4 regions of the Shewanella sp. FeAMO genome follow, and region 4 is predicted to be linked to each of the others. Evidence: predicted binding sites of a transcription regulator. Region 4 holds the regulator's gene; each other region holds the start of a gene.
The links. The regulator sigma-54, encoded in region 4, starts transcription at its own class of promoters, with help from an activator protein. The targets are predictions, from matches to a motif close to GTTGGCACGNNNNTNGNNT.
Positions count from the first base shown of each region.

Region 1 (7,545 bases), 670 kb from region 4:
AGCGGCAATTTCACTGCTCTTGGCAAACAACAAGACACCCGAGGTCGGCCTATCCAACCTGTGCACCGGAAACACATGGCAACCCACCAGATCACGGGTCAGCTGCATGGCGAAAAAACGCTCTTTTCGCGCCAGATAGGTTCTATGCACCAGTAATCCCGCCGGTTTATGGATGGCAACCAAGTGTTCATCTTCATAGAGGATACGGATCTCGGGGCACTCTTCATCCACAGGTGTCAAAGCTTGCTCCGAAATCTCGGCTTGAATCTGGGTCTCATCTTGCTTGTTTGGTAAGGAGTTCATCCAAGGTTCTCAACAAAGTGATCAAATTACGGTATGTGGGCGCTTCGCCCCAGACATGCTCGGCCATAGGTGCAGTTGCTATGGCTGATGGCAGCGGCATTTCGGCGTCTATCAGCGTGCGCATTTTGGGCAACAAAATAAACTGCAACCAGGCTTCAAATGCCATGCTGTCGCAGGCAAAGGGCGCCTGACTGGCCATGGCTGCCGCGCCAGGTTCGGTTGCGCTCCACATTCCCTGCGCTTTCAACTCGGCCTCTATGGCCAACAGGAGTTTTTCAGTCGCCAGAAAAGGCATCTGTCACCTCGCAGATCCAAAACAATAAATTGGCACCAATCATACCATCGGGCCAAGCTTATCCCTATAATGCACCGCATTTGTTGTACAAGAGTCAAACGAGCATGGACAGTATCACTACCCTCAGCGAACTTCTCAGCGCCGCCAACACCCAATATCAGGTCTATGATCTCGGCCGCCGGGTGCAACACATAGATCCCATGGCTTTTCATCAGATAGAGGCCCTTCAAAGCCCCTATCCCTTCCCTATACAAGGGCATGCCCAGTTTGCCCTGGTGTTCTGGGATGGCAGTAATCAGCAATATATCTGGTTCCTGAAATTACCTTTGGATGAGCACGGACTCCTGGTCCCTGCTGCACGCAGCCAGTTTATTCAGATGTTGCTTGAAGCCATGGGGGAAAACCTGACCCGTGAACTGACCGAAGCCCAACAGCAACAGATGGCCAATCATCCCTTCAGTTTCAAGCCGCCGCAGGAAAAACTGGCTCTGTTCAACGCCTTGGTGCGCAAACAACTGGGACAAGCCGCTTCTGTGCAGTATGAATATGCCTGCCAATACCTGAGCGGCAAGGTGGCTGCCGAAAACTGGCAACATTTGGGACTGCAAGGGTTGGCGGATATCTGTGCCCGGGTCAATGAACTGGATCACTCAGCCCTGTTGCAACAAGGGTTGAGCAAAGGCGCCGCCGAGGTGCAAATTGCCCTTTGCCAGCAACTGGAACATATACTATTGCCAGAGCCGCTTGCCGAAACGCTCTTCCAGGCATTCAAAGACGCTGCCCCCGAGCATAAGGTTTACTTCCTTCGCGCCTTGGCATCTCACCCTGAACTCTGCCAACAGGCGATAACAGAGCTGGATAGTCAGCAGGCGCTGAATATTGACGCCTTGATCGCCATCGCCGCCCGTTGCTGGTATAGCCTGAAACAGGATGAGTGCCGCAAAATTTATCTCGAGGCTTTGGCTTTGCAGGAGCAAAGCTTCTTTAATCAAATCTTTGCTGATATTGTGGCCATACCCGGGATACGTACCCAGGTATTGAGCGAACTTCGCAATCCCCACCGCAGTGACCGCCTATCCGGCGCCATCGGCGGTCTGTTCAGGGCGACCACAGAATGATGACAGATTTTCTCCTGATCGCAGCGCTGGTAATGATTGCTGCGTTTTTCTGGCAGTTGCGACAAATGGCCGAACTCAGTCGGATATTTGCCGAGCGGGAATGCCAACGGCAAAAGGTGCAGATGCTGGCCATCGCCATGGAGTCAGCCCGTCCCAGCATAGGCGGCAAGAACGGCCTGTGCTGGAATGCACGCTTTATGTTTGAGTTCAGTACCGATGGCATCAACCAGTATCGCGGCCACATCCTGATGCACGGTAAACAGATCCAGAAAATTGAATGGCCAATATTTCCCGAACCCGAGTGGCATGAAGCGCCAACTGCCAGAGGCAGCGTCGGTGGCGGTTGTGGCTCCCGCGGAGGTTGCAGTTCGGGTAAGTGCCGCTGATATTTTGCTGCATCTGACAGAAAACTGAGCCAACCCCGTCGTTGAAGAATCAGTAAAGTTTGCCAGGTTACACAGATAAAAAATCAGAAAAATGGCAGCAGACTCTTGCGCCATCAAAGTTTGAGAACCATTTAAGTCCCCAAATAAAAAATCCCTTAAATAAGAAAGGGCGCGACAATTAAGCCGCGCCCATCTGTTTCTCTGTTAAGCCTTCCAGCTATTAAGTTGCTTCCCTGCACCATCCATGCGTCTGCCGTGCGTCCTGCGCTCCCTATACCATCCTGGTGAGTCCCTGTACTTGCGTACCTGTTCCCTTAGTCCCGATTATCCCTTGATCGGGCCTTGCTCTATCCTTAAGCGTGTCCAGTATCGTCCTTGCGCATCCGTTCAATACATCCTGTTTCGTCTTCCTGACGCTGACCACATTCCTTGGGTCAGTACCTTTCCCTGTTTGCCATCATCCTGATAGGCATCTTCCTTGAGTCATCCCTGGACCGTGTTCCTCACGGTTTAGGTCTTCCTGACCTTGTTCCCTGAATCATCCTTGTCCTTGGATGACTTAAATACTAATCCAATCCCGGCCCCAGGGCTGTACAGAAACCGTTCAATAACTCGTGCAACTTTTTTGTAGCAATTGAAATGGAGTGCATAACCAATTAATTTTAAAAGGCTTAATTGTTTTTTAACGACAAAACCCTCTATTTAACTCTTGTTTGTCTCACAGCCTTGTGAGACATCTCGCACACGATGCCCGGCTTTAATGGAAAACGATGTGTAGTTAAAGACACATCGCCTATAAATCAGTACCGGAATGACCCTAGCTTTAATGACGCCCTATAAGAAAAAACAGCAAAAGAAAAGGCGCGTCCTAAGACGCGCCCTATTTACTGCTGTCAGCCATCCCGCTGAGTTGTGCTCCCTGCACCTTCCATGCGTATGAATCTCTTCCTGTGGACACCTTGTCTCAGTTACGACAGCTTCCAAGCTATCTTTTCATCCCTGCTTACAACCATCCTGGTGTCTGCTCAATTCCCTTGAGCCTCCTTGTGGCCTCCTGGCACTCATCTTCCATGTTTGCCCATCCACTAGCAGCTGTCGTCCATGAGTTGGGTATTCCCTTAACCCAAAGGCTGGCATCCCTGAGCCTGTCCCCTACTTCGTCCTAAACGCTTTCCTTAGCAGACCTTCCTGTCTCAAATTGCCTTTCCTGGCGCGGCAATTTCCTTATTACCGGAAAAATCTCCTGTGTATCCATCCTGGATACTGCTTTCCCTGCGAGCCGTTTCCTTGGTTTGAGCTTCCCTGGAATGGTTTCAAGACGTCCTGTCTTGATTGTCATCCATGACTGAAATCCATTTAGCAGGCTTCCTTGCAGCTCGTCCTTGCATAGGCCTTTCCCAAACGTGTCATCCTGACACTTGCCCCGCCTTAGCTGCCGCCTTAAACTCCTTGGCATTGCTTTCCTTGCAGCTCCCTCTTCCTTGAGGCCCTCTCTTCCTTGAGGCTCGTAACTTCAGTTCCTTTCCTTGGAAGCTCTGTCAAAGCATCCTGCCCTGACCACAACTTAAGTGTACCCAAGGACCCCTCTTTGAGATGGTCAATTTTAGAACAGGCTGGGAATGACAAATATTCAGCAGTCTCTAATGAAATGCTAATCACTTGTTTATTAACAATATTTAATTATTCGCCAGTAAGAACAGCAAATAAGTCTTATGTTTGTCGCACAGCTTTGTGAGACATATCTCACATTGGTACTGGTAAATAACCAAAAACACTCAGAAACGACGTTTGCCACTGACAAATTGGGCCAACATGACCCAGTCAGCCATCAAGCTGTAGACTGGGTATTGAAAGGTCGCCGGCTTATTGTGTTCAAAACCAAAGTGACCAATCCAGGCAAAGCCATAACCCACCACAGGCAGAGCCAAGAGCCATACAAATTGTCCACTAAGCAGGCTGAATAACAGAATAAGCAATACCAGGGTCGAACCTAGATAATGCAAACCTCGGCATACGGGATCGGAATGCTGAGATAGATAGAAAGGATAAAACTCAGCAAAACTCTTGTACTTTTGCTCCATTCTTAACTCCTGTTATTGGTAGACGTCATCATCAGTATGACTGTGGTAAAAGAGCAACTCTCCGGTTAACTGCCCTATATTGAGCTCAACCACGGGTACAAAGCCTTGCTCTCGGAACAGATGAGAATGGCCATCCTCAGTCACAAAGACTCCAACCCCTTCCAGCTCCGGCTGCTCATCACACCAACCCAATACCGCCTGGACGAGCAACTTGCCATAACCCTTGCGCTGCTCGGTTAAAGCTACTGCAATGAACTGTATAATGCCGTATTCAGTAGCCGGCAGGTGCTCCAGAATTGAATTCTCCTTCTGCATCAACTTCTGCGTCGATTGCCAGCCTGTCCCCAGCAGCATTTTCAAACGCCAATGCCAATAGCGTCCCTCCCCTTGGGGAAGTGATGAGGTCACCACGCAGGCAACCCCAATCAAGCGCTCAGCGTCGAACAACCCAATAAGAGGCTGCTCCTGTTGCCAAAGCTCATTGAGCTCTTCACGGATCGCGGCTCTGAGCTTTTGTTCATATTCGACGGCATTGGCGGCCGGCAAGGTCTGCTGAAAAAACGCATCATAGTGATAGGCGTTATAGAGAATTGATGCGGCCAGGCGCAAATCTTCCGCTGTCAGGTAGACGGCACGCAGAGAATCGGGAGTCTGGGTTTCCATTTGTTGTTGTCCTTGTCAGCCAAAAGGGCAATTTCCAATTTAACAATATTGGATCAAAGTGCAATATCTTGATCTTGCTTGCCAGGCATTGTCACTTCATCTTTAGGCAGATTGGTATAAGCTAAGGGGAAGGAATAAGGCTTACTATCTGTTTTATTAAGGCTTGTTCACCCATCACTCATCACCTTGGCAATATATGTCGGGATTTCAGGAGGTCAGAATATGGATACCACCCACACAGACTTGGCCCATTTATTTGAGCAATTGGGACTCCCCAGCAGCAGCAAGGCGATAGAAGGCTTTATCGGCGCACATTCTATCCCCGAGGGAGTCAAACTGGTGGATGCACCATTCTGGAATGAAGCGCAGCGCACTTTTTTAACGGAGGCTCTGGCCGAGGACGCCCAATGGTCAGACACCATAGACCATTTGGACGCCCAGCTCAGGAGTTGATTGGAATTGGGATGAGTTTGAATTACAGCTGCGCGTAAGCCTTATCGCCCCAGCCAATCAGTTGTTGATCGCGAAACACCAAGGGGGTGCACTCATCCTTGGTGGTCTTGCCATCACTGTGTCTGTGGCGGGTACGGTAAAACAGTACCTGTACTTGCTGATCATTGGAGAGAAAGGCTTCATTAAAGTCGGCCTGCCCCATGAGCTGCTGCACCTGTTGCTGATCCATCCCCAGAGTCAACTTGGCCAGTTGTTGCTGATTTTGCTGTTGCTGCAATTGCCAGGACTCCTTTTCATCCCAGTTGGCTTCGTGATCGCCGACATTGACCACACAGGCACTAAGCCCTAAGCTTGCAATCCCCATCAGTGGCAGTAATAACTTGTTCATTGTCACTCCTTGTTATATTTATCAAATGTTGACTTTTGTTAAGCAAATGCAGCAAACGCTATGCAACATGCAGGCCAACAAATAAACCGATAAATATCAAAATGATAAAAGCAAACAACTGCTGCACTATGTAGCTATTCGCGAAAATGTGAGGTTTTTTACCAAGATGTCCACTCCACTGGAACAGGTCATGGCCGCCGCGGCGGCAGTAGCCCAAAGCGGCCATACTCCCTCTCTGGCACTGATTAAGGCAAGACTCGGCAACAAGTTACCAATGCCACTGCTGGTTGAAGGTCTGCAGCGTTTCAAATCCCTGCCAGAGAGTGAACGGGAAAAACTGCTTGAAGACGCACCTCAACTGCAAGAAACCGTGCCACAACAAGCTGTCACCACAGTAGAAGTTCTCCAGCAGGAAATCAGCCAGCTACGCCAGGAACAGCAGCAACTGAAACAAGAATTCGCGGCCTTGCAACAAAGACTCGCCAAGCTTGAGGAACAGCAATAATGTTTGTCTGCGAACTCAGGTTTGAATGCTTTGCCAACACCACTATCAGCGCCGCAGAAAAAGCCATCAATACCCTGCTTGAGGCCTGGCGGGCCAACGGTCAGGTATTGGGACGGGAATTTGCGGTGGCCTTTAGGGACGGGGAGTTCAGAGTCAGGCTGCTGCTACCGGAAGAAACCAGTCTGGCCAACAGGCACAACAGTCCCTGGGCCAAACAGGCGTTGCAGCAGTTAACCGAGGCCAAACTGCTGGCCCCCAAGGAAAAGCTCATAGGTCAGGATATCAATTCCGAGGTCAGCACCCTGGAGCCCCCAAGTTGGCAGCTGCTTTATACCAGCTATGTGCATATGTGCTCGCCGCTGCGCAGCGGCGATAACTTGCTACCCATTCCACTCTACCGCATTCCCGCGACCTTCAACGGCGATCACAAGCGGGTGATCCGTTGGCAAACCGAGTGGCAAGCCTGTGATGAACTGCAGATGGCCGCAGCAACCAAGGCCGAATTTGCCGCACTTGAGGAGCTTTCCAGCCCGGATAGCGATCTGTTCCGCCGCGGCTGGGATCTGCGCGGCCGTATCGAATATCTGACCAAAATTCCTACCTATTACTACCTTTACCGGGTCGGGGGAGAGAGTAAGCAAGCCGAATTGGCCCGTCCTTGCCCCCGTTGCGGCAACCCGGACTGGCGCCAACCCAGCCCGTTGCTGGATCTGTTTCATTTCCGCTGTGACAACTGCCGGATAGTCTCCAACCTCTCCTGGGATCATCAATAAACTGGGACAATCAATAGTCTAGGATCATCAATAGCAGTGATCATCAATCAATAGTGATTGTGGTAACCCCGACTGTCAGCGGCGGGAAAACAGGTGTTGCCACATAAGCTTCATCCGCGCCCAGAGACCGGGATGGTCGACATTCGCCATTGCCGGCTCCACAGGCTCAACCGCCGGCGCCACTCTGGGGCGCAACATAACAAGAAACTCTTCCAGACTGTCTGCCAGCTTCTTTGAGGGGAGCTCACCAGGGGTCTCACGCCAGACAGCACCGGTTTCATTATCCACGCAGATCATCTCATCACCTTGCCCCAATAGACCGATAAACCAGGTCGGTGGCTGCTTGAGCTTGCGTTTCATCATCAGGTGCCCAATCAGATTCTGCTGCAGAAACTCAAAATCGTCCTGGCTCCAGGGCTGCAGTAGTTCCCCTTCGCCGAAATCGGCTTCAAACAACAGATGCGCGGCAAAAAACTGTCCATAAAACTCGTCGATATCGGCATGCAACGGCAACTCCAGCGCATGACTGACATTGGCAAAACTGCCTGGCTGTTCACGGCGAATAGTCTGCCACAGTAGC
Region 1 is NZ_CM132201.1:3,452,891-3,460,435, forward strand. It holds gene truC (tRNA pseudouridine(65) synthase TruC) at 1-303, opposite strand, end outside; gene ACWAU4_RS15565 (YqcC family protein) at 275-598, opposite strand; gene ACWAU4_RS15570 (DUF3549 family protein) at 703-1,716, shown strand; gene ACWAU4_RS15575 (DUF3301 domain-containing protein) at 1,713-2,102, shown strand; gene ACWAU4_RS15580 (DUF962 domain-containing protein) at 3,878-4,183, opposite strand; gene ACWAU4_RS15585 (GNAT family N-acetyltransferase) at 4,196-4,846, opposite strand; gene ACWAU4_RS15590 (DUF2789 domain-containing protein) at 5,069-5,299, shown strand; gene ACWAU4_RS15595 (DUF3192 domain-containing protein) at 5,322-5,687, opposite strand; gene ACWAU4_RS15600 (hypothetical protein) at 5,854-6,192, shown strand; gene ACWAU4_RS15605 (Zn-ribbon-containing protein) at 6,192-6,965, shown strand; gene syd (SecY-interacting protein) at 7,041-7,545, opposite strand, start outside.
Region 1: a site for sigma-54 is predicted at 5,748-5,766, ahead of ACWAU4_RS15595 (DUF3192 domain-containing protein). Genes of this name have one in related genera too.

Region 2 (7,545 bases), 500 kb from region 4:
GGCTCGGCAATATTCGCCAGCGGGTGCTCACGACCTACAATAAGCGACTGCTGAAAGTGAGCTATCGAGTTGAACTCCAAGGAATCCAAAAGCTCATCTGTCTGGCGGAACAAGATACCCAGGTCGGCTTTTTTCTCATCGACCCAGCGGGCAATATCATCCTGGGAGCTGTTGATCAGGGTGAGTTTCAAACCCGGGAACTGCTCGGCCACCCGCACGAAGAAACTCTCGAAGCGCTCTATGGGCAGGGCCTCGTCCATGGCAACCGTCAGGGTGGCCTCCTCGCCCGAACTGACCGTCAGGGCTCTGGCGTCCAGGCGCTGGCACTGCCTCAGCACCACCTTGGCCTCCTGATAGATCTGCTCGCCGGCGGCTGTCAGCCTGGGCAACCTGGCGCTGCGGTCAAACAGCTCCAGCCCCAGGTCTATCTCCAGATTGGCCACGGCTGTGCTCACCCGAGATTGCGCCTTGCCAAGCTCTCTGGCGGCGGCCGAAAACGAGCCCTTTTCCACCGCAATCACAAAGGCGCTCAGTTGATCCAGGGTCCAATTCATTCCATCCACCAAAGTATCCGAATAACGGATACAAGCTATCTTTCACCAATCCGAAAAACAAGCATAATCTGCGACCCTGTTTTCCTGCATTCGGTTAAAGGTAGTGCAATTATGAATACCGGAATCTCTCAGCAAACACTGAGTCACAACCAGCTGCGACGCACCTTTTGGCGCTATACCATCCCAGCCATCGCTGCCATGCTGGTCAGTGGCCTGTACCAGATAAGCGCAGGTATTTTTGTCGGCCACTATGTCGGCTTTCAAGGATTGGCCGCCATCAACATGGCCTGGCCGATAGTGTTTATTCTCTCCGGCCTGGGGCTTATGGTGGGCATGGGTGGCGGCAGCCATATCTCCATCGCCCGCGGAGCCGAGCAGCAAACGCAAGCCAATCGAGCCCTGTTGGCCAGTATCTGGCTGATTGTTTTGTTGGCCCTGGTGGCATTTATGGCGCTGCAATGGCTGAGTGAACCACTGTTAAAGCTGCAGGGTGCCACTGAAGCGACTCTGCAGCTGGGGCAGGGATATATTGCCGTGTTTCAGTGGGGCGCGGTGATCACCATAGCCTCGACGGCGCTGCCTATGTTGATCCGCAACGATGACAGCCCCAGAGTTGCCACCGCCCTGTTGGTGATGGGGGCGCTTGGAAATATCCTGTTGGATTATCTGTTTGTTGCCGTACTTGGGCTTGGGTTAAACGGCGCGGCTTATGGCACCATCATTGCCCAAACAGCTGTGTGTCTGGGGGCCGGCTATTACCTGTGTTCGAGCCATTCAGGCTTTAAGCCAAGGCTCAAAGATGCGCTACCCAGAGCCGGGGAGTTCGCCCGGATTATCCAACTGGGGGCTTCGGCACTACTGATGTACCTTTACACCAGCTTTATGGTGGCGGCCCATAACCATCAGTTTATGCAGTATGGCACCACCTTGAGCGTCAGTGCCTTTGCCATAGTCGGCTATCTGATGACACTCTACTATCTGTTGGCTGAGGGTATAGCCGAAGGGGTGCAGCCACCTGTGAGCTACTTCCACGGGGCCCGCCAGCCCGGCAATATCATCGCCATAGTCAAGCTGGGCGCCAAGGTCACCCTGCTGTTTGGCCTGAGTTGGCTGGCGCTGCTCAACCTGTTTCCCGAAACCATGATCGGCCTGTTCGCCGACAACAATCCTTTGTTAACCCAGGAAGCCAGAACCGGGATCCGTATCCATCTGGCGGCTATCTGGTTGGAGGGGCTGATAGTGCTGGCAGCCATGTATTTTATGGCGATAGGCAAAGGCGGGATGGCTTTGGCAATCTCCTTGACCAATATGCTGATCCAGTTACCGTTTCTCTATCTATTGCCGCTGTTTTTGGGAGAAACCGGTGTCTGGCTGGCAATGCCGCTGTCCAACCTGCTGCTGGCACTGTTGGTGTTGCCTAGATTCTGGCGCCGTCTGCATGCAAGGTCGCACCTGGCAGATAGAACCCGACAAGCACCGGACGGCACTTTGGCAAAACATCCCGCAGTCTAATGAGATGCCGGGCAAATTGAACGCAGTAAAAAACCCGGTCATGCCGGGTTTTTTACTGTTCGCCTATGGCTTAGCCACGGCTGGCGCGCTTGCGGTCATTTTCAGTCAGATGACGCTTACGCACACGGATGCTCTTGGGCGTGACTTCAACCAGTTCATCATCATCGATGAATTCCAGCGCCTGTTCCAGGGTCATCTGGATATGCGGAGTCAGTACCTGAGCTTCGTCGGTACCAGAGGCACGCATGTTGGTCAGCTGCTTGCCCTTGAGGCAGTTTACTGTCAGGTCGTTGGAGCGGCTGTGGATACCCACTACCTGGCCTTCGTAAACTTCGGCGGCGTGGCCAATCATCAGACGACCGCGATCCTGCAGACCAAACAGCGCGAAGGTCAAAGCCTTACCTGTGGCGTTGGAGATCAATACCCCGTTGCTACGCTGGCCGATATCGCCACCCTTGTAAGGACCATAGTGGTCGAAGGTGTGATACAGCAGACCTGTACCTGAAGTCGCTGTCATAAACTCGGTCTGGAAACCGATCAAGCCACGGCTTGGGATCATGAAGTCAATACGTACACGGCCCTTGCCGTCAGGCTGCATGTCGCGCATGTCGGCCTTACGGGTACCCAGCTTCTCGATGACGCCGCCCTGATGTTCTTCTTCCACGTCCACAGTCAGCTGCTCGTATGGCTCGCACTTCTCGCCGTCGATCTCTTTGATGATCACTTCAGGACGGGAAACCGCCAGCTCATAACCTTCACGACGCATGTTTTCGATCAGGATAGACAGGTGCAGTTCACCACGGCCGGATACGCGGAAACGATCCGGACTCTCGGTTTCTTCCACACGCAGAGCCACGTTGTGTACCAGTTCCTGTTGCAGACGCTCAAGGATGTTACGTGAAGTCACGTATTTACCTTCTTTACCCGCGAAAGGAGAGGTGTTGACCTGGAAGGTCATAGTCATGGTTGGTTCATCAACAGAAAGAGGTGGCAATGCTTCGGCATGACCAACAGCACAGATGGTGTCGGAGATCTTCAGCTCGCCCAGACCTGTGATAGCAACGATATCACCGGCATTGGCACTGTCCACTTCGTGGCGTTCCAGGCCCATGTAGCCCAGCACCTGACCGATTTTACCGTTACGGCTCTTGCCGTCGGCACCGACAATAGTGACCTGTTGGTTGGTCTTGACGCTACCACGCTTGATACGACCCACACCGATAACCCCTACATAGCTGTTGTAGTCCAGCTGAGAGATCTGCATCTGGAATGCGCCTTCGGCGTCGGCATCCGGTGGAGATACTTTTTCAACGATAGTTTGGAACAGTGGGGTCATATCTTCACTGTTGTCCTGAGGATCCAGGCTGGCAAAACCGTTCAGTGCAGAGGCATAAACCACTGGGAAGTCCAGCTGCTCGTCGGTGGCCCCCAGGTTGTCAAACAGGTCAAATACCTGATCGATAACCCAATCAGGGCGGGCACCCGGACGGTCAATCTTGTTGATCACCACAATAGGCTTAAGACCTTGGGCGAATGCCTTCTTGGTCACGAAGCGAGTCTGTGGCATTGGGCCGTCCTGCGCATCAACCAGCAGCAGTACAGAGTCAACCATAGACAGAACCCGTTCTACTTCGCCACCGAAGTCGGCGTGTCCTGGGGTATCTACAATGTTAATCCGATAGTCGTTCCACTTAATGGCGGTGTTTTTCGCCAGAATAGTGATCCCACGTTCTTTCTCCAGATCGTTGGAGTCCATCACCCGCTCGGTGGCTTCTCCGCGGGTTGCCAGGGTTCCTGACTGTGCCAACAGCTTGTCTACCAGGGTAGTCTTACCGTGGTCAACGTGCGCTATGATGGCGATGTTACGTAAATTCTCTAACACAGTTTTGCCTCTTACGATCTCTGTTCTGTGGGATGCAGCAATATAAATTGAATGGTACAACCGCTTTATGACTGCTTGGCGATTGCCTTCCAGGCCTTATAAAACCTGGGCTGCCATCGTGTCGGGGAGCACAATTTCCCCGGATGGTTGCTTTAAAAAGCGTGCCATTCTACTCTAGCGAGGGGCTATCGCACAGGATTATTTTTTAGACACCTATGAATATCCGGCTTATTCAGCGCACGCACCATTATGGTGAACGCACCTTTTTGGAACACTCAATGCACCATGATAGTGCAAACCCGCTTGCCTCGCCAGCCCTCGATTTTACCACTCCCTTTATTTTCAACATCTTAGCATCTTGGCATGAGTCTGGCTTAATAGAGACCAACAAGGCGCCAGACGCTACATACTAAGAGTTGACAAAGGGCACCCCCTTTACCCTACCGGAGGCTTGATAATGTCAGTCGAATCAGTTTTACAACAGCTGCAAGAGTTGGAAGTTAAGTTTGTTGATTTACGCTTTACCGATACCAAAGGTAAGGAACAGCATGTATCTATCCCGACTCATCAGGTAGATGCTGATTTCTTTGAAGACGGCAAAATGTTTGATGGTTCATCTATCGCCGGTTGGAAAGGGATCAACGAATCTGACATGGTGCTGATGCCAGATCCAAGCAGCTTTGTACTGGATCCTTTCACCGAAGAAACCACAGCGCTGATCCGCTGCGACATCCTCGAGCCCGGCACCATGCAGGGTTACGACCGTGACCCTCGCTCTATCGCCAAGAAAGCCGAAGAGTACATGCGTTCTACCGGCATCGCCGACACTGTGCTGATCGGTCCTGAGCCAGAGTTCTTCCTGTTTGATGACGTACGTTTTGGTACCGACATGAGCGGCACCTTCGTCAAAATCGATGCCAAAGAAGCGGCCTGGAACTCAGGCACCAGCTATGAAGATGGCAACACAGGTCACCGTCCATTCGTTAAAGGCGGCTACTTCCCGGTTGCGCCTGTGGATTCTTCACAGGATCTGCGTAGTGCCATGTGTCTGGTGCTGGAAGAGATGGGCCAGGTTGTGGAAGCTCACCACCACGAAGTTGCTACCGCGGGTCAGAACGAGATCGCCACTCGCTTCAACACTCTGACCAACAAGGCCGATGAAATCCAGGTACTCAAGTACGTGATTCACAACATGGCTCATGCCTACGGCAAGACAGCCACCTTTATGCCCAAGCCGATAGTCGGCGACAACGGCAGCGGCATGCACGTACACCAGTCACTGGCCAAAGACGGCACCAACCTGTTTGCCGGTGACAAGTACGGCGGCCTGTCTGAAACTGCCCTGTACTATATAGGTGGTATCATCAAGCACGCCCGTGCCCTGAACGCCTTCACCAACCCAAGCACCAACTCCTACAAGCGTTTGGTGCCACACTTTGAAGCCCCTGTGATGCTGGCTTATTCAGCCCGTAACCGCTCGGCTTCTATCCGTATCCCTGTGGTACCAAGTCCTAAGGCTCGCCGTATCGAGACCCGCTTCCCGGATCCTATGGCCAACCCTTATCTGGCCTTCGCAGCACTGCTGATGGCCGGTCTGGACGGTATCCAGAACAAGATCCACCCTGGTGATGCCATGGACAAGGATCTGTACGATCTGCCGGCCGAAGAAGCAGCGGAAATCCCGACTGTGGCCGAATCTCTGGAAGTCGCCCTGGCGGCTCTGGATGCAGACCGTGAGTTCCTGACCCGCGGCGGTGTGTTCAGCGATGACTTTATCGACTCTTACCTCAAGCTGAAACAAGCCGAGGCCGAGCGAGTCAGCCGCACCACTCACCCAGTCGAATTTGAGCTGTACTACAGCCTCTAATTGCCCTGCAATCAACCGATGAGTCAAGCCATCGGATAACAAGAAAAGCGCCCCGGGAGCAATCCCGGGGCGCTACTATTTTAAGGCTATAAAACTCAAATCACTCAGGGAGCACCGACAAGCTCAGGAGCACTCTGAGCCTTGGCCCCTGTGAGTATCACCGCCAACTTGAGTTCACCTTCTGTCTGGTTCAACTCCTCAAGCCCTTCTGGAGTAAAGCGATATTGGCCTTCTGTCTCCAGCGCTTCCATGGTGCCACCGCAGGTGTCGACGGTTTCGCTGCATTCGAAACGCACCCCCTTATGCCAAGGCATGGAGAAGGCCGATACCTGCTCTGCCGGCATCTTGAGGTACATCACCAGATAGTTGCTGCCGGCATCCTTGACGGGTTTGCCCTCCGCCGTAGTCAGGTTAAAGGTCAGTGCCTGGCTTTGAGGATCCACGGCGCTCAGTACCACCTTGAGGCTTTCGGCTTCATTAATGGACACAGACTGCTCCGGTTCAGGATCCGGCGGAAGCACAGGGTCATCATCGTCATCCCACCAGTCACAACCCCCCAGGCACAACAGCAAAGACGCTACTATCAAACTCTTATGTTTCATAACAGCCTCCTAGTGACAATCGCTGCAGACCGCACCTTCGTGAACCCCGGTCAAACCGGCGCCGACATCATGGGCGCTGTGGCAGCTCTGACATTCCATCTGTGAATTGACATCGGCACCTATGTAAGTGTCCGGTTCACGTTTGGTGCTGCTGTGACAACCACTACACTCGGCATTGCCTGCTGCCACAATTTCAGCGTCCAGGGCATTGTCCAGCGACTTATTGAGGAAGTCAGTAGTGACATAGGCAATCTCGGCCGTCAGCTGAGCGCAGCGCTCCAATTTCGCCTGATGACTGGAGCCGTACTTGCTCGCTTTCGACCAGTGGGTCACCGAGGTGTGACAGAGAATGGAATTGGCAACCGACTGGCCTATCTTATCTGCGGTCAGTAGCTCACCGGCATTGTCTTTACGGGTCGGTGCGCCAATCGCCTTGAGGAAGGCTTCATCATTTCTCGGCATGGCTGTGTGTTCATAGTAGCGGTACACGGAGCGGATCACCGCAGTGCGGTCGACCCCGCCCAGGACGTTGACCGCCATGGCCGCCGCATTCAAGCAACCACACAGGGTTCCCCAACCTGCGATACCGCCGCCACCATAGGCCGCCAGGTTAGTTGGGATAGCGGCGAATTTACAGGCATCCTCATGCCCTTTGGCCGCCAAGGCCTTCACCAGGGCATCGAAAACCCCATACATGCAACCGCCACGGCCATAACCTTCATAGGCCAGTTTGGCGACTTCCATAGGGTCTAATTTCACATAGGTCAGCAGCTTGGTGCCCAGATCGCTGCCCCCTTCACTGCCGATCCCTATGCTGGTATCTCCGGGACAAGACTCTGCGGCCAGAGCTGTGGTCGCGATCAGCGAACTCCCTGCTGCCACACCAACCAAACCTACAATCTGGCCCATCGCCTGACGTCGATTCACGTTCATACTCATCACCTCTTTTTGCACTTACATATTGCAGAATTGCAAATTAAGTAAAATTAATTCTTTATAATCAATAGCTTGCAAGCAACCCCAGCTTATCCCCTCTCCTGTTGTGCAGATGTGATCCAAGGCGGGTTTCAGTGTTAAAGAGTCAAAAATTCAACAGTTCACCGGCAAGAGGCTTGAGCCAAGCAGCAA
Region 2 is NZ_CM132201.1:4,615,478-4,623,022, forward strand. It holds gene ACWAU4_RS20635 (LysR family transcriptional regulator) at 1-554, opposite strand, end outside; gene ACWAU4_RS20640 (MATE family efflux transporter) at 666-2,066, shown strand; gene typA (translational GTPase TypA) at 2,137-3,948, opposite strand; gene glnA (glutamate--ammonia ligase) at 4,406-5,815, shown strand; gene ACWAU4_RS20655 (hypothetical protein) at 5,920-6,417, opposite strand; gene ACWAU4_RS20660 (C-GCAxxG-C-C family (seleno)protein) at 6,427-7,350, opposite strand.
Region 2: a site for sigma-54 is predicted at 4,306-4,324, ahead of glnA (glutamate--ammonia ligase). Genes of this name have one in related genera too.

Region 3 (7,545 bases), 2.4 Mb from region 4:
CGCAATTTGACGATATAGCCACAGTCACAGGTACCCGCCTCAAACGGCGCATAGCCAAAGACTATCCGGTATTTGCCGCCAATCTCTGCTTTGTCTGCAAAGGTGACAGAGTCTCCATCTATGCCCGTAACGAGAAGTTTCAAATAAAAACTGTTGGTGAAGCCCTGCATGATGGTAACCTTGGGGAACAGATTCGGGTAAAAAACACTCGCTCAGACAAAGTGTTGGAGGCTACTGTCACCAATGTGGGCGAAGTGGAAGTTCGAATGTAAAAAATGCTAAAGTTCCCCTTGGCGGTGCCGATAAGACAGCAAGGTAATCAGAGAAAAGGCTGGAGCCGAGATGGCTATGGATATTAAACAACTGCAAAATCAACCCAGGGTGAACACAGGTTCAGTCCCCAAGAACACAGCTCAGAGCAGCCAAACAGCTCAGCAAGGTGCTGCTCCGCAGAAAGCTGACTCTGTTGTGGTGTCACAACAGGCGCAGCAACTGCAAGGAGTACAGAGTAAAATGGCCTCCCTGCCAGAAATAGATCAAAAGAAGATCACCGAAATTAAATTGGCGATCGCCGAAGGCAGATATAAGGTTGACCCGGAAAAACTGGCAGCCAACATATCTCAATTCGAATCAGAACTGAACGAACTCAATAAAGGGTCCTGATGCCTGATACCCCGGATATCACCAGCCTGATAGCACAGCAGACGACTCAACTCGAGCGTCTGCTGAACTTGATTGAGCAGGAAAAAAACGCCCTGCTGGATCGCAATGCCGATAATCTGCTGCAACTGGCCAAAGACAAGGGCGACCTGCTCAATGAGGTCAAAGCGGTAGATGAGGCGCTCTCTTCTCATCCTGAACAAGCCAAACTCAGTCAGCCACTATTGGCCGAACAGGTCAGTGAAGCTCGCGAGCTATTGGCTGCTTGCCAACTGCGCAATCAGGAAAATGCCGGCCTGATAGAGCTGAGCATGGCCAGTATCAACCGCCTGGCGCAAGCGCTGCAGGTCAGCCGTAACGCCTCCAGCCTGACCTATGACGGCAAGGGCAAAACCTCAACCATCGCCACCCTGGGCAACGATCTCAAGGCTTGATTAAAACCCTACTGCTGTTGCTTATAGCTTATCGCGTAAGCTCAACCCTTTAGTGAGAATCACCGCCTGTGCCCCCTGCCCTAGTTTGAACTCAAGGTGGTTACTCAGGGCTCTCAACCCGGAACGCAAAGCTCAGCCCTCAATTCAGCAACGCATCTTAAGCCATAACAGGCCACAAAAAAGCAGCCAAACAAGGCTGCTTTTTACTTATGCCAATTGAAGGTGCGAGCCACTCTCTACAAAATTTACAAAAGTGAACGCCGCGGGGACTTATTCTCACTTTCCTAAAAATAAGTGATCTCTTTGACTCGCTGGGGGCGATTTTGCTGCTGATACAGATCCCACACCCGGGCGAAATCCAGCTCCAGTTCGGTCACATAATGATCTCCGGCCGGATAACTGCGCACCACCTTGGCGCCGCGGATCACTCCGGAAACCGAGGCCTGGATATTATCGCCTTTCAGCATCCAGTCACTGACTTTGCTGTCGGCCGACAATCGCTGACCATAGACTTGTTCGGCCAATTCCCGATAAGCGGCAATCTTGGATGCCTGCATCGCCATCAGCACCTTTTGCGACTGTTCCTTGGCCGGTTGGCTGGCCAGCGGGGCATAGCCTATTGCCGTCAACTTGGGAAAACTGCTCGGCGCCTCAGTCTCCCACTGCACATATCTGTCCTTATCGGCGCAGCCACCCAGAATTAGCGCCAGCGCCAGCGTGGCCAATGACAGTGTTTTGTTCCAATGCTTCATTACTTGTCTCCCACTATCCGGCCCTTATCCTCACCACGGCTTTCGTAGCGATAAAGCAGCCCTTCTTTTGACACCACCTTATTGGATGGTGCCAGGTAGCCGGGCAGCTCTTGCTCCTGTACCCGCACACCGGCTGCCGAAAGCACCCGGTTGTTGTTGACGTTGACAATTCGGCTGTTGAACAGCATTTCACCTTTGGCCTGACTCATGCTGGTGACCAGTACATGTTCCACCGCAATATCGGTCGGCAGTTGCTGCCAATCACGGGTAAGGATGAAATCCCCCTGTGGCGTTACCCGCACCGCATCGGCCAGGTTCAAATCCACCAGGTTAAAACCGCGCTGATGAAAGGCCGTCATCAGCCCCTGCTGCAGTTGTGAAGCGAGCGCATTGCTGCTCTGCATGTCTTCCACCATCACAGGTGTCATCACCAATAGCGGCTGGGTCGGCTTGAGAGCGTCATTATGAGCTACCAACTCATCAACCAACTGCTGCGCCAATAGATTGACTGGCGCCGCTTGCGACTTGACCTGGGCCTGCTGTTGCGGCGAAGTCATGCTGCAAGCAGGCAGCAAGAGTAAAGGCAATATACACAGGGCTTTATACATAATATCCATCCCACTGGTACCCTGGCGGGCACTTGCTTTATTGAGGAACCTGGCGACTCTTGGACCTGGCATGAACCTTGACCGACCTGACTTATGCCGCGCTTTCTCCGAGGTTGTCATTAAGCACCACGGCTAACTCGATTAGCGCCAAGTTCCTTTCACTGGGGTAAAGCTATGCAAATAAAATACCAACCTAAGTAAGGGAAGGTGCGAGCAAGTCCCATGTGTGCTCTGCGTCGGCTTACGGGCTTGGATGCAAGGCGTGGTTCGCAGCAAATGGCCTTAGTCCTTTGCAAGAAGCACAACACAGCAGACAGGTCTGTAAGCTACGCCCTTCGGGGCTTTCACAGCAACCGGCTTTCTGCGTTATCCGACTTTGACAGGCCCCAGCATGCCTTCAGTCAGATGCCTTGAACGCCAATTGCTGTGCAAGCCAGAGTGCCACGAGGACTTATTCGCACCTTCCTCAGGCCTGCAGACCAAGTACAAACAGATGACACCGGCGAACAAACCCGGTTGCCTGGCAGCTTATTACAGGCTTTTACGAAGATGTTTAAGGGGCTTATCTACGCCTTTTCATTTCCCACACCTTCATTTGCCCCTTCAATTTATCCACTGGCGGGCAATGGGAACTTATATTCTCTGTTCCCTTATCGGCAAACTCTTGCCGCGCTTTAGTCATGGTCGCAAACTGCGCTGCATCAGCTGTGAATGGATGGCGCTGGCATAAAATTTGAATAGCAAGCGATACCAGTTTAAGTGGCGGCAAAATTCCGTCACCCTGACTCTTATTTTGAGGAACCGTCTTATGAGATTGCGCCCTTTGCTCTTGCTGCCGCTGCTAGGCATCAGCCTGAACGCCATGGCAGAGTGGACCGAGGCCCGAGGTGAAGCCAAAATAATCAATGGCAATCTGACCCAGGCACGGGAAGCGGCAATGGACAACGCCATCAACATGGCCTTGCTCTCCCGTGGCGGCAGTTTCCAATCAACCCAGAGTGTCAGCCAGGGGCGCTTGACCCAAAACGATTTCAGCCTCTCCAGCCAGGCGCAGATAAGCAGTGTCGAACTGGTCAGCGAAATGCGCCAGGGAGACAAGCTCAAGGTGGTTATGCGGCTCGATATTCTCGACGGCCCGGATAACAAGTGCCAAAGCTCAGCCATCAAGGCCGCTATCCTGGTGCCACAGGCCAGCATTAAGGACAGAAGCCAACTGCGTTATGGTCAGTTGGAAAATTTCCAGCGAAGCCTGTCCGAGCGGATAGCGGCAACGCTGGATAAGCAATCTTCCACCAGTTTTGCCCACCTGCATGCCAAAGAGCGGCTGGATATCAAAGAAGAGCTTATCAATATCCGGGGTTACCGTTTGCCGACCTGGATAAGTGAAATTACCGACAGCCAGTATCTGTTGCTGCCGCAAATCATAGATATCTCCACCGAACCGGCCGAGTCCGGCTTTATGGGCCTGTGGGACAGCGAGCCTCAGCGACTGTTTCAGCTGCAGCTCAGCCTCTATCATGGGATCAGCGGCGAGCAGATCTGGTATCAGAACTACAGCATTTCCGCGCCCTGGGAGTTTGCCAAAAATGAATCCGTCGCCCCCAACAGCGACAGATTCTGGCGTGCCAGTTATGGGCAGGCCATAGATAAGGTGCTGGCCAATGCCAGTAAAGATATCGATATGGCACTGGCCTGCAGACCGCTGCTGGCACAGATAGTCGTGCGTCAACAAGATAGAGTGATACTCAACCTTGGGCGACGCAACGGCATCCGCGTGGGCGATCAGTTCCAAATCGTGCTGCAACAAAACCTGCCCGACCGCATGAACCAGATGCGCGCCGTGGCCGGAGAAACCCGGGCAAAAATCACCATAGATCAAGTCACGGAGGAAAGTGCCATCGCAGTGCTCAGCGGTGAAAATGCCGCCCTCAACATTCAGGTGAATGACATCGCGATTAAGATTTAAGCAATTAAATCCAAAGCCTTTTCATCCGGGTGAAAACCAGTATAATCACTGGCGTCTCCCTATAGCTCAACAGGATAGAGCAGTCGCCTCCTAAGCGACCGATCGGGGTTCGAGTCCCTGTGGGGAGACCAGTCACTTCTGCTTGTGACTGCTTGCACAAGTTTCAAGCTTTTCTTTCAGTTCCTCTTTTTCTGCCGATTCAGGCGCTTCAAATTAATGATTTTGTTCTCTGATAGTTTTCTTTTGGGAAAACGTTGAGTTGGTGATGTGGCCATCGTGGCTTTAAAGCCCAAAGTAACCAACCAACTTGGATTTAGCTCTCGCTAAGCAATGACCCTTCACCTGCGGTGCGGATGGACAGGAAGCTCGAATGCAGTGAAGGATAGGACGTCCGAGAACGGTCCTTTTCGCACAGGCGCTCCTGTGACATGGCGAGTGTTGCGCAGCAACATGCTTTCGAGCGCGAGTCAGGGATGTCGAGCTGGCTCGTTGTACATGGATGCATTTGCTCCACGACTTTACGCCGCTGGTACAGCGGCTATCATGGCTTTAAGCCAGAACTCACCAATAAACTTGCGCTTAGCTGCCAGTTCACCATCACCTGCGGCGCGAATGGGCACGCCGTGAAGGACAGGACGTCCGAGAACAGTCCTTTTCGCACAGGCGATCCTGTGACTCGCTGCAAGTACATCCTTGTAAGCTCTGCCTCGGCATCCATGCCTCGGAAGGTCACAGTTCCGCCTGTGCCTGGGAATTAGGTGTATATCTTTAGCAACTCAGTTGTGCTTCGGGTATTCCGGCAGTCAAAACCAGCCGCTACGGCGATGAAGCCCTAACCCGCCTTCGAGGCATTGTCAGCTTTGGGGTTGAAGTCATCACCCGAGTGCTTACATGGGTGCTTTCTCAGGCAGACTGCACAGACCGCTTTTCCTTGGAGAGCAGTCAATAAGTGTACAGACCATATCAAAACCAAAAATCAGCCGTGACACAAAGCATTTGAAAGTCGGATGAAAGACGGTAATATCCTTAAATAATTAGAGGAAAGCCAAGCTTTTACATGCAAGCAGCTACTTAAGGATGAGTCATGGATCCGCTGTCGCAACTGTTCGCCGCCTATCTGGAGATGGTGAGCAATAACATCACTAACGCCTACATTGATGCGGCAAACACCAATGTCACAGCCCAAACACTCACCTACAAGGGCACCGATATTCGATTCCAGCACTTTCTCTGGCAGGTAAAGCAAGAAAGTGTCTGTGCCGACCTAAAGCAGCAAGCAACGTCCTATTCCAAGTGCTCGCTGCAAGCGAAAGCCATGTTCACAGATTTGTGCAATCAGCTATCCAGCATGAAAAACCTGAACTCAAAGGGCCGCAGCTTATCGCGGATGTATTGCAGTGCATCCCTTAATTACAGACCCGTGATAGCCAAAATAGGCGAACCGACCCCAAAGACTGGAAGATCATTTCTTTTCAATCCAAAGACAGGCGCCGCAGGCGAACCCGTACGGCAAACAGAGCAGCAGGTTAAAGAGAAAGAATGTAATCAGCTCATACTAAAAGCGATGAAGGACAGCAGCCCTGAATTGGCTAAACGCCGAGATAAAATCTGCGCTGAGGCAAAGTAACTGAAAAGTACCGTGTGGCACAGTACGAGTCGGACAAGAAGCCTGAAGACCCGTTTGTTGAGCAAACGCAACTTTTTGTAAGAAAGAGCAAATGTCCTAGAGACGATCGAAAAGAGCTGTGATACGTTCGAGCTAAGTGGAACACTTGTTCCATACAATCATACCCTTAGGGGGCGGCAGGAATGCTGGAATCCGAAATCCATGGGCGGTAGCGTGTCCGAAGAACAAGAGACAGAACAGTTTCTGTCACTTAGCTAGAGCCGAAGGGCCTCTGGCTCGCCACGCGGCAAAAATGTCGGGAACATTTTTGAACAGCTTCAGCTGTCCCGAAGGGTGAAGCACAGGATGTGCGGAATAATCGGAAGCGTGTCCGAAGGACAAACAGCCCACGCCGCAGTCAAATAAACAACCTGCTGTTGGTACTTTTTGCTTCGCCGATACATAAATCACCTCCTTCCTTAGAAGGTAGGCCAAGCTTGCAAGGTCTCACTATTAAAATGTTAGATTTCACTAGGTACTTAAATAGAGAACGGGTAAATGGGAAAGAGAATAGCCTTACTTATTGGCGTATCCAAATATGATAATGAAGCCAACCTTCCGCCATGTAAAAAGGATATACAGGTAGTTTCAAAAATCATCGCTGGATCAGGCTGCTATGATGACTGCCTTACGTTGGACGGTAATGAAAAGAGCACAACATTGAAAGCTGAAGTTGCTTCATATATTAGGAAGCACCAAGATGACGCTATAGATGAGATATTCTTTTACTACACGGGGCATGGATCAAGTACGCCAGATGACTTCCTCTATTTGTTTTCAGATTTTAGCTCTTCAAAAATTGAGCAAACATCGCTAAGAAATAGTGAGTTTGATTCCATGCTAAAGTCCTTAAGTCCAAAGCAGACTATTAAAGTGGTTGACGCGTGCCAAGCAGGGACGGAATACATTAAGTCTGATAAAGATCTACGATCAATTTTTGAGAAGTCATCATCTGAATCATTCAAAAAAACATACTTTTTGTTTTCTTCGTCAAGCAATCAATCCTCTGTTGCTCTAGAAGACTTCAGCGTCTTCACAAAGAGTTTTGCAATGTCTTTGCTCAACTATGAGGGGGAAGACATCAGATACAGAGATATAATGGACTATATTTCTGACGATGTTAGCGTTAAGAAATATCAAACACCACTCTTTATTCAGCAGGCTGATAATACTGAAATCTTTTGCACGGTATCAAATGAGCTTGCAGATTCATTGAGAGATAGCCTGAAAACTAATACTCGTACAGAAACACCTGAATTAGCTGTAGGTGAAGTGGATGAAGGGCCTAAAGCTAGTGGAAATGAAAAACTTATTCGTCTGATCCAAGAGAAAAGCAAAAGCTATTGTAATTCTGAGCAAGCTCAGGAGTCACTGGAAGTATATTTTAATGAATTTAATTCATACCAATGGAGCGAAATAATTACTTCATTGTTTGAGGTAGAGATCAATACTCAGCAAG
Region 3 is NZ_CM132201.1:1,669,134-1,676,678, reverse strand. It holds gene flgA (flagellar basal body P-ring formation chaperone FlgA) at 1-272, shown strand, start outside; gene flgM (flagellar biosynthesis anti-sigma factor FlgM) at 343-663, shown strand; gene ACWAU4_RS07535 (flagella synthesis protein FlgN) at 663-1,094, shown strand; gene ACWAU4_RS07530 (LPP20 family lipoprotein) at 1,379-1,846, opposite strand; gene ACWAU4_RS07525 (FlgO family outer membrane protein) at 1,846-2,463, opposite strand; gene ACWAU4_RS07520 (flagellar assembly protein FlgT) at 3,263-4,420, shown strand; tRNA gene ACWAU4_RS07515 (tRNA-Arg) at 4,476-4,551, shown strand; gene ACWAU4_RS07510 (hypothetical protein) at 5,505-6,047, shown strand; gene ACWAU4_RS07505 (caspase family protein) at 6,585-7,545, shown strand, end outside.
Region 3: a site for sigma-54 is predicted at 2,629-2,647, ahead of ACWAU4_RS07525 (FlgO family outer membrane protein). Genes of this name have one in related genera too.

Region 4 (7,545 bases):
ACTCTTGCCGCTGTCGGCGGATTGGATGGTGGACGGTGCCGTAGGCATCGCCAAGTCTTTTGGACTGTCTGATCTGGTTATCGGTCTAACCATCATTGCCGTAGGCACCAGCCTGCCGGAACTGGCGGCCTGTGTGGCCGGTGTGCTCAAGAAAGAGGACGACCTGGCCATAGGCAATATTGTCGGCTCCAACCTGTTCAACATACTGGCGGTACTGGCAATACCCGGCCTTATCGCCCCGGGCGTAATCGATGCCGCGGCGGCCGGACGCGACTTTTATATGGTTCTGGGCACCAGTTGTGCCCTGGCACTCCTGGTGCTGAGCACAGGCAAACAACGTGAACTCAAACGCTGGCACGGTGCCTTACTACTGATAAGCTTCATCGGCTATCAATACAGCCTGTTTCAATCCCACTAGCGATGAAGGGCAAAAAGACGAGAGACAACTATGGCAGAAGCTAAGCAACTGCGCCAATGGGGCCGCAGAGTAATAGATATCGAGAAACAAGCACTGGATAACCTGTACCAGTTTGTTGATTCCCCCGAGTTCGCCCAAGCCTGCGAACTGATCCTCGACTGCAGCGGCAAGGTGATAGTGATGGGGATGGGGAAATCGGGCCATATAGGCAACAAGATTTCTGCCACCCTCGCCAGCACGGGCACCCCGGCATTCTTCGTTCACCCGGGCGAAGCCAGCCACGGCGACCTGGGGGTGTTGAGTGAAAACGATATCGTATTGGCTATCTCCAACTCGGGCGAGTCCAGCGAAATTCTGACCCTGATGCCCGTCATCAAGCGCCAGGGGATCCCTATGATCTCCATGACAGGTAAGCCCGAATCCACCATGGCCAAGCTGGCGCAGCTGCATCTGTGCATCAAGGTGCCGGAAGAAGCCTGCCCGCTGGGTCTGGCGCCCACCTCCAGCACCACGGCCACTCTGGTGATGGGAGACGCCCTGGCGGTCGCCCTGTTGCAGGCCAAGGGCTTTACCAAAGATGACTTTGCCCTGTCGCATCCCGGCGGCGCTTTAGGGCGCAAGCTGCTGCTCAAGGTCAGCGATGTGATGCACAAAGGCGAAGAGCTGCCGCTGGTCACAGAAGATATCTGTATCACCGACGCCCTGTATGAGATCTCCAAGAAGGGCCTGGGCATGACCGCCGTGGTCAATCAACAGAAACAACTCGTGGGTATCTTCACCGATGGTGATTTGAGACGTGTCATAGACGCCGGAGTCAACCTGCGTACCACAAAAATCAGCGACGTCATGACCCGTGATTGCATCACCAGTGGTGACAATATCCTCGCGGCGCAGGCGCTGAAGGTGATGGACGAGAATGACATCAATGGTCTTATTGTCATCAATGGCGCCAATGAGCCGATTGGAGCACTCAATATGCTGGATATGGTCAAGGCGGGGGTTATCTGATGAGTCATCAAGGTTTCTACGGGCCCATAAGCGAAGATAACTGGCAAAGAGCCGCCAAAATCAAACTGCTTATCTGTGATGTCGACGGTGTCTTCTCCGATGGCCGCATCTATATGAGCAACAGCGGCGAAGAGCTGAAGGCCTTCCATACCCGCGATGGCTATGGGGTGCGCTCGCTGCTGTCCTGCGGCATTCAGGTGGCGGTGATCACCGGCCGCAAGTCCCAGATAGTCGAAAACCGCATGACAGCCCTGGGGGTAGACAAGATTTATCAAGGCATAGACAACAAGCTGGAGCCCTATGAGGCGCTGCTTAAGCATTATGACCTCGAGCCTGAACAAGTGGCCTATATAGGTGACGACATTGTCGACTTGCCGGTGATGAAGCAAGTTGGGCTGGCGGTTTGCGTGGCCGATGGCCATCCTTGGGTAAGGCAACACTGCCACATGGTCACTCAGATTGCCGGCGGCCATGGGGCGCTCCGGGAGCTGGCGGATCTTATCCTGCTCAGTCAGGACAAATTTGAAAATGCCCACGGAATGAGTATATGAATAGGGTCACCCTGGCCATTATTTTGTTTTTCTCCACTGCACTTATCCTTTACTGGCAGGTGCAGAACAAGCGCAACGCTCAACAGAGTGAGGCGCCTGTGGATGTGGTTAGGCCTGACTTTGTCGCCGATGACCTGCGCTCGGTCAACTTTGATGAGCAGGGCAATGTCGCCAGTAGGGTCGCCGCGGCGCACATGGAACATTATGAAGCCAGTGAAAAGACCTTCTTCAACCAACCGGTTTATCTGGTCTATCCGGACAAGGGCGAGGCACAGTGGCGCCTGTCTGCCAACGAGGGCAGGCTCAATCGCAAGAGTAACCGAGTGGTACTTGAAAATAATGTTATCATCGACGCCATTAGCCCCAATGAACCGATCCAGAGCCTGAAAACCAGTTATGTGGAGCTGGATCTGGACACCATGATCATGACCTCAGATCGCGAGATCCTGATCGAAGGCAAAGACTTTAATATCAAGGGATCCGGCCTGTACGCCGATCTCAATGCTCAGCAAGTGAAGCTGACCAGTCAGGTGAAAGGAACCTATGAAACCAAGTAAGCTTTTTATCGGTGCCCTCTTGTGCATCACAAGCCTGTCGGCAGTGGCCATTGAAGAAGATCTGCTGCAAAAAGTAGAGATCAGCGCCGCTAATCAGTTTGCCGATATCAAAAACAAGCGTGTGGTATACGGCGGGCCTGTCACAGTCACCCAGGGCAGTTTAAAACTGCTGGCCGATGAACTCACGGCTTACACAGAAGACAAGAGTGGCGAGCGGATCCTGGTGGCCAAGGGCTCACCCGCTACCTATACCCAGAAACTGGAAGACGGCCGTCTGGCCAGTGCCAAGGCCAAAGAGATCCACTACAACATAGACAGTCGTATCATGACCCTGCTGGGCCAGGCCAAAGTAGAACAAGACGGCAGCGAAGTGACCGCAGAGAAGATAGTCTACGACATCAACAAGCAGCAGCTGGAAGCGGAAAGCAGCGGCAAAGGCCAAGACAGGGTAACCACTGTTATCCAGCCGGAAAACTATCAGGATCTCAATAAGAAAGAACAGCAGCAGGAGCCGCAATGACCAGCACCCTGACGGCACAGAATCTGGCAAAGAGTTACAAGAAACGCAACGTCGTCAAAGACGTCAGCCTGTCGGTCAATACCGGCCAAATCGTGGGGCTGCTGGGCCCCAACGGGGCAGGCAAGACCACCACCTTCTATATGGTGGTTGGGTTGGTACAGAGTGACAAGGGCCGTATCTTCATTGACGACGACGAGCTGACCCTGGATCCCATGCACCTGCGTGCCCGTAAAGGCATAGGCTACCTGCCACAGGAAGCCAGTATTTTCCGCAAGCTGTCGGTGCATGACAACATCATGGCCGTGCTGCAAACCCGCAAAGAACTCAACAGCGACGAGCGCGAGGAACAACTCGAACAGTTGCTGGAAGAATTCCATATTACCCACATACGTGACAGCCTGGGGATGTCCCTCTCCGGCGGAGAACGCCGCCGAGTGGAAATCGCCCGGGCATTGGCCGCCAATCCACAGTTCATTCTGCTGGATGAGCCGTTCGCCGGTGTGGATCCCATCTCAGTTATCGATATCAAGAAAATCATCGAACAGCTTAAGTCCCGCGGTTTGGGGGTGCTGATCACAGACCACAATGTTCGCGAAACACTCGACGTTTGTGAGCGAGCCTACATAGTCAGCCATGGGCAGTTGATCGCCGAGGGCACACCCGCTGAAATCTTGGACAACCAGCAAGTGCGCGCTGTGTACTTAGGCGAACAATTCAGGCTATAGTTAGGATCATGTCATCCGGTGGCAATTCCGGGTATTATAGTTTGTTATTATTGAATTTTTTCCTTGAAAAATAACGAGTAGGGATTAGCGGTATAATGAAAGCGTCACTCCAGCTCAAACTGGGTCAACAGTTGACCATGACACCTCAGTTGCAACAGGCTATTCGCCTGCTGCAACTGTCGTCCCTTGAGCTGCAGCAGGAAATCCAGGAAGCCTTGGAAGCCAACCCTCTGTTGGAAATGGCCGAGGACAACCAGGATGACGCTATCGACGACAACCACAAGGAAAACGACGCCGGCGAGTTGAGCGCCAAGCAGGAAGATGGTTCCACGGTAGAAACCTCAGAGGCATTGAACAATGAGTCTATGCCGGATGAATTACCTATGGATACCACCTGGGACGAAGTCTTTACCGCCGCCAGCGCCTCCGGGCCGGCCATGGGCCGTGAAGATGATATGCCCTTCCAGGGTGAAACCAGCGAAGGTCTCTATGAACATCTGGAATGGCAGAAGAACCTGACCCCGTTTTCCGATACCGACGACGCCATTGCCACCGCCATTATTGATGCCATCGACGAGCAGGGCTATCTGACCCAGAGCACAGAGGAGATCCTCGAAGCCATGGGCAACCCTGAGATTGAGCTCGATGAAGTCGAGGCAGTACTCAAGCGGATCCAGCACTTCGATCCTGTCGGCATCGCCTCCAGAGATCTGCGCGAATGCCTGCTGATCCAGTTGCAACAGTTCAACGCAGACACCCCGCATCTGGCCGACGCCCGCTTGTTGATTGACGAACATCTGGATCTCATTGCCGCCCGTGATTTCCGCACCCTGATGCGCAAGACCAAGCTCAAGGAAGATCAGCTGCGTGACGCCATCAACCTGATTCAGAGCCTCAATCCCCGCCCCGGCTTGCTGGTGCAGCCGATGGACGAGGAATATGTGATCCCTGATGTCAGTGTCTGGAAGAAAAACGGCCGCTGGGTAGTAGAACTCAACCCGGACTGTATGCCCAAACTCGGGATCAATCAGCAGTATGCGGCTATGGCTCGTAGCGCCCGCAGTCAATCAGACAGCCAGTTTATTCGAGGTCATCTTCAGGAAGCCAAATGGTTTATCAAGAGCCTGGAGAGCCGCAACGACACCCTGCTCAAGGTGGCCAACTGTATAGTGCAGTTCCAGCAGGGATTTTTTGAATATGGTGAAGAGGCCATGAAACCCATGGTGCTCAACGATATTGCCGAAGCGGTCGAGATGCATGAATCGACCATCTCCAGGGTCACCACTCAAAAGTATATGCATACCCCCAGGGGAATATTTGAATTGAAGTACTTCTTCTCCAGCCATGTCGGCACCGAAGATGGCGGAGAATGCTCTTCCACGGCGATCAGGGCTTTTATCAAGAAGCTCGTGGCAGCGGAAAACCAGAAGAAGCCTTTGAGCGACAGCAAGATGGCGCAACTTCTGGCAGAACAGGGAATCAACGTTGCAAGACGCACCATAGCCAAGTATCGCGAGGCTATGATGATACCACCGTCGAACCAGCGTAAGAGTTTATAAATCCACAGTTGGAAATTGGAGGAATCTTTCTATGCAAATCAACCTGACAGGACATCATATCGAGATCACCGACTCACTGCGTGACTACGTGGAAAGTAAGTTTTCTAAACTTGAACGCCATTTCGAACAGATCAATAATGTGCACGTTGTGCTCAATGTACAAAAACTGCAACAGATAGCCGAAGCCAAGATCCACCTCACAGGCGGCGAAGTCTATGCAACTTCTGAACATGCCGACATGTATGCCGCCATCGACGTTCTGATTGATAAATTGGATCGTCAGGTCATTAAACACAAAGAAAAGCTGACAAAACACTAACGATGGAACTGAGTACCATCCTGCGGCCGGAGTGCACTACCTGTGCCACTCCGGGCAGTAAGAAAAAGGTACTGGAGCTGATTAGCGATCTCGCTAGCGCCCAGTACCCCACCCTTTCCTCTCAAGCGATTTTTGAAAGCCTTTTGGCCCGCGAAAAGATGGGGAGCACAGGTATAGGTAATGGTATTGCGATTCCGCATGGCAGACTACCGGACATTACAGAGCCGATTGCCGTGCTGGTCAAATGCGAAGAGCCTATCGCCTTCGATGCCATAGACAACCAGCCGGTGGACATACTGTTCGCCCTCCTGGTGCCCGCAGATCAATGTCAGCAACACCTGAGTACCCTATCCGCCATGGCTGAAAAGCTCAGCGATAAGGCGATACTCAAGCAGTTGCGAAAATCCAGCGACGAAACAGAACTCTATCAGGTGATCACAGGATGAAACTCGCCATAGTCTCAGGCCGCTCCGGTTCCGGAAAATCCGTTGCCCTCAGGGTACTCGAAGACCTGGGTTACTACTGTGTGGATAATCTCCCCCTGCCCATGATTGGCAGCCTGTTGGAAAACCTCCGTGGCAGCAATGATCTGGTCGCCATCAGCATAGATGTGCGCAATATGCCGGATCAGGAAAAGGTGCTGGAACAACAGTTGGCGGCCTTGCCGGAAAACACCCAACTGACCAGCTTCTTCCTCAACGCCTCTGATAAAGTGCTTCTGAAGCGCTACAGCGAAACCCGCAGACTGCACCCCCTGTCCAAGAGCAAAGTCTCACTACAGGATGCCATCAAGCTCGAAGGCAAGCTGCTGGAACCCATGTCGAAACTGGTGGATCACTACATAGACACCTCGGCGCTGAACATCTATGAACTCAGTGACACAGTGCGGGAAATTCTGCTTGGCAGTGTCGATAAAGAGCTGGTGATCAACTTCGAGTCGTTCGGCTTTAAGCATGGTATGCCTCAGGAAGCCGACTTCATGTTTGATGTGCGCTTTCTGCCCAACCCTCACTGGGAGCCGGCGCTCAGGCCACTGACCGGGCTGGATGAAGCTGTGCAGGAGTTTCTCAGCCGCCAGCCACTGGTGAACAAGTTTATCTGGCAGATAGAAAATCTGTTGGAAACCTGGCTGCCGCACCTGGAACGCAACAACCGCAGTTACCTCACCATAGCCATAGGCTGCACCGGCGGCCAGCATAGATCTGTCTATGTCGCTGAGCAGCTCGCCAAGCGTTTTGGCAACAGCAAACACAAGGTACAGGCCCGTCACCGGGAGCTGAATAATGGCAAAGGTTGAGCGGGAAGTCACCATAGTCAATAAGCTGGGCCTGCATGCCCGCGCCGCCACTAAGCTGGCGGTGCTGGCCAGCGAGTTCGAAGCCGATATCACCCTGATCCAAGGCGAGAAAAAAGCCTCGGCCGCCAGTGTGCTTGGGCTCTTGATGCTGGAAACCGGTCAAGGCAAGAGTATTCGCCTCATCGCCGAAGGCCCGGATGCCGAACCCGCGATGGACGCTATCTGCGCCCTGATCAACGCCCGTTTCGACGAAGCCAGCTAAAGCCTTAGCGCTGCACTCTTTGTTTCTATAACCCCCCTGTATTGAGGTAACATATCCTCGCTTTGCATCACAGGGGGAACTGCATGCCAATAGAAGCGCTCGACCAAGAGCTGACAGAACAACGTCTTACTCAACTAAACCAAGCTCTTGGCAGTGGTATGTTCGTGCATGTGCGCGATATGCTGCAGCGAATGACGGCTTCGGATATCGCCTTTATTCTCGAATCTTCACCGCCGCGTACCCGTCAGGTACTCTGGCAACTGGTGGATCAGGAGCAGAGCGGCGAGATCCTCGAAGAGCTGGGTGAGGATATGAAAGACCAGCTGATC
Region 4 is NZ_CM132201.1:4,117,907-4,125,451, forward strand. It holds gene ACWAU4_RS18510 (calcium/sodium antiporter) at 1-418, shown strand, start outside; gene ACWAU4_RS18515 (KpsF/GutQ family sugar-phosphate isomerase) at 449-1,426, shown strand; gene kdsC (3-deoxy-manno-octulosonate-8-phosphatase KdsC) at 1,426-1,977, shown strand; gene lptC (LPS export ABC transporter periplasmic protein LptC) at 1,974-2,534, shown strand; gene lptA (lipopolysaccharide transport periplasmic protein LptA) at 2,521-3,054, shown strand; gene lptB (LPS export ABC transporter ATP-binding protein) at 3,051-3,779, shown strand; gene ACWAU4_RS18540 (RNA polymerase factor sigma-54) at 3,875-5,338, shown strand; gene hpf (ribosome hibernation promoting factor) at 5,370-5,657, shown strand; gene ptsN (PTS IIA-like nitrogen regulatory protein PtsN) at 5,660-6,103, shown strand; gene rapZ (RNase adapter RapZ) at 6,100-6,954, shown strand; gene ACWAU4_RS18560 (HPr family phosphocarrier protein) at 6,941-7,216, shown strand; gene mgtE (magnesium transporter) at 7,300-7,545, shown strand, end outside.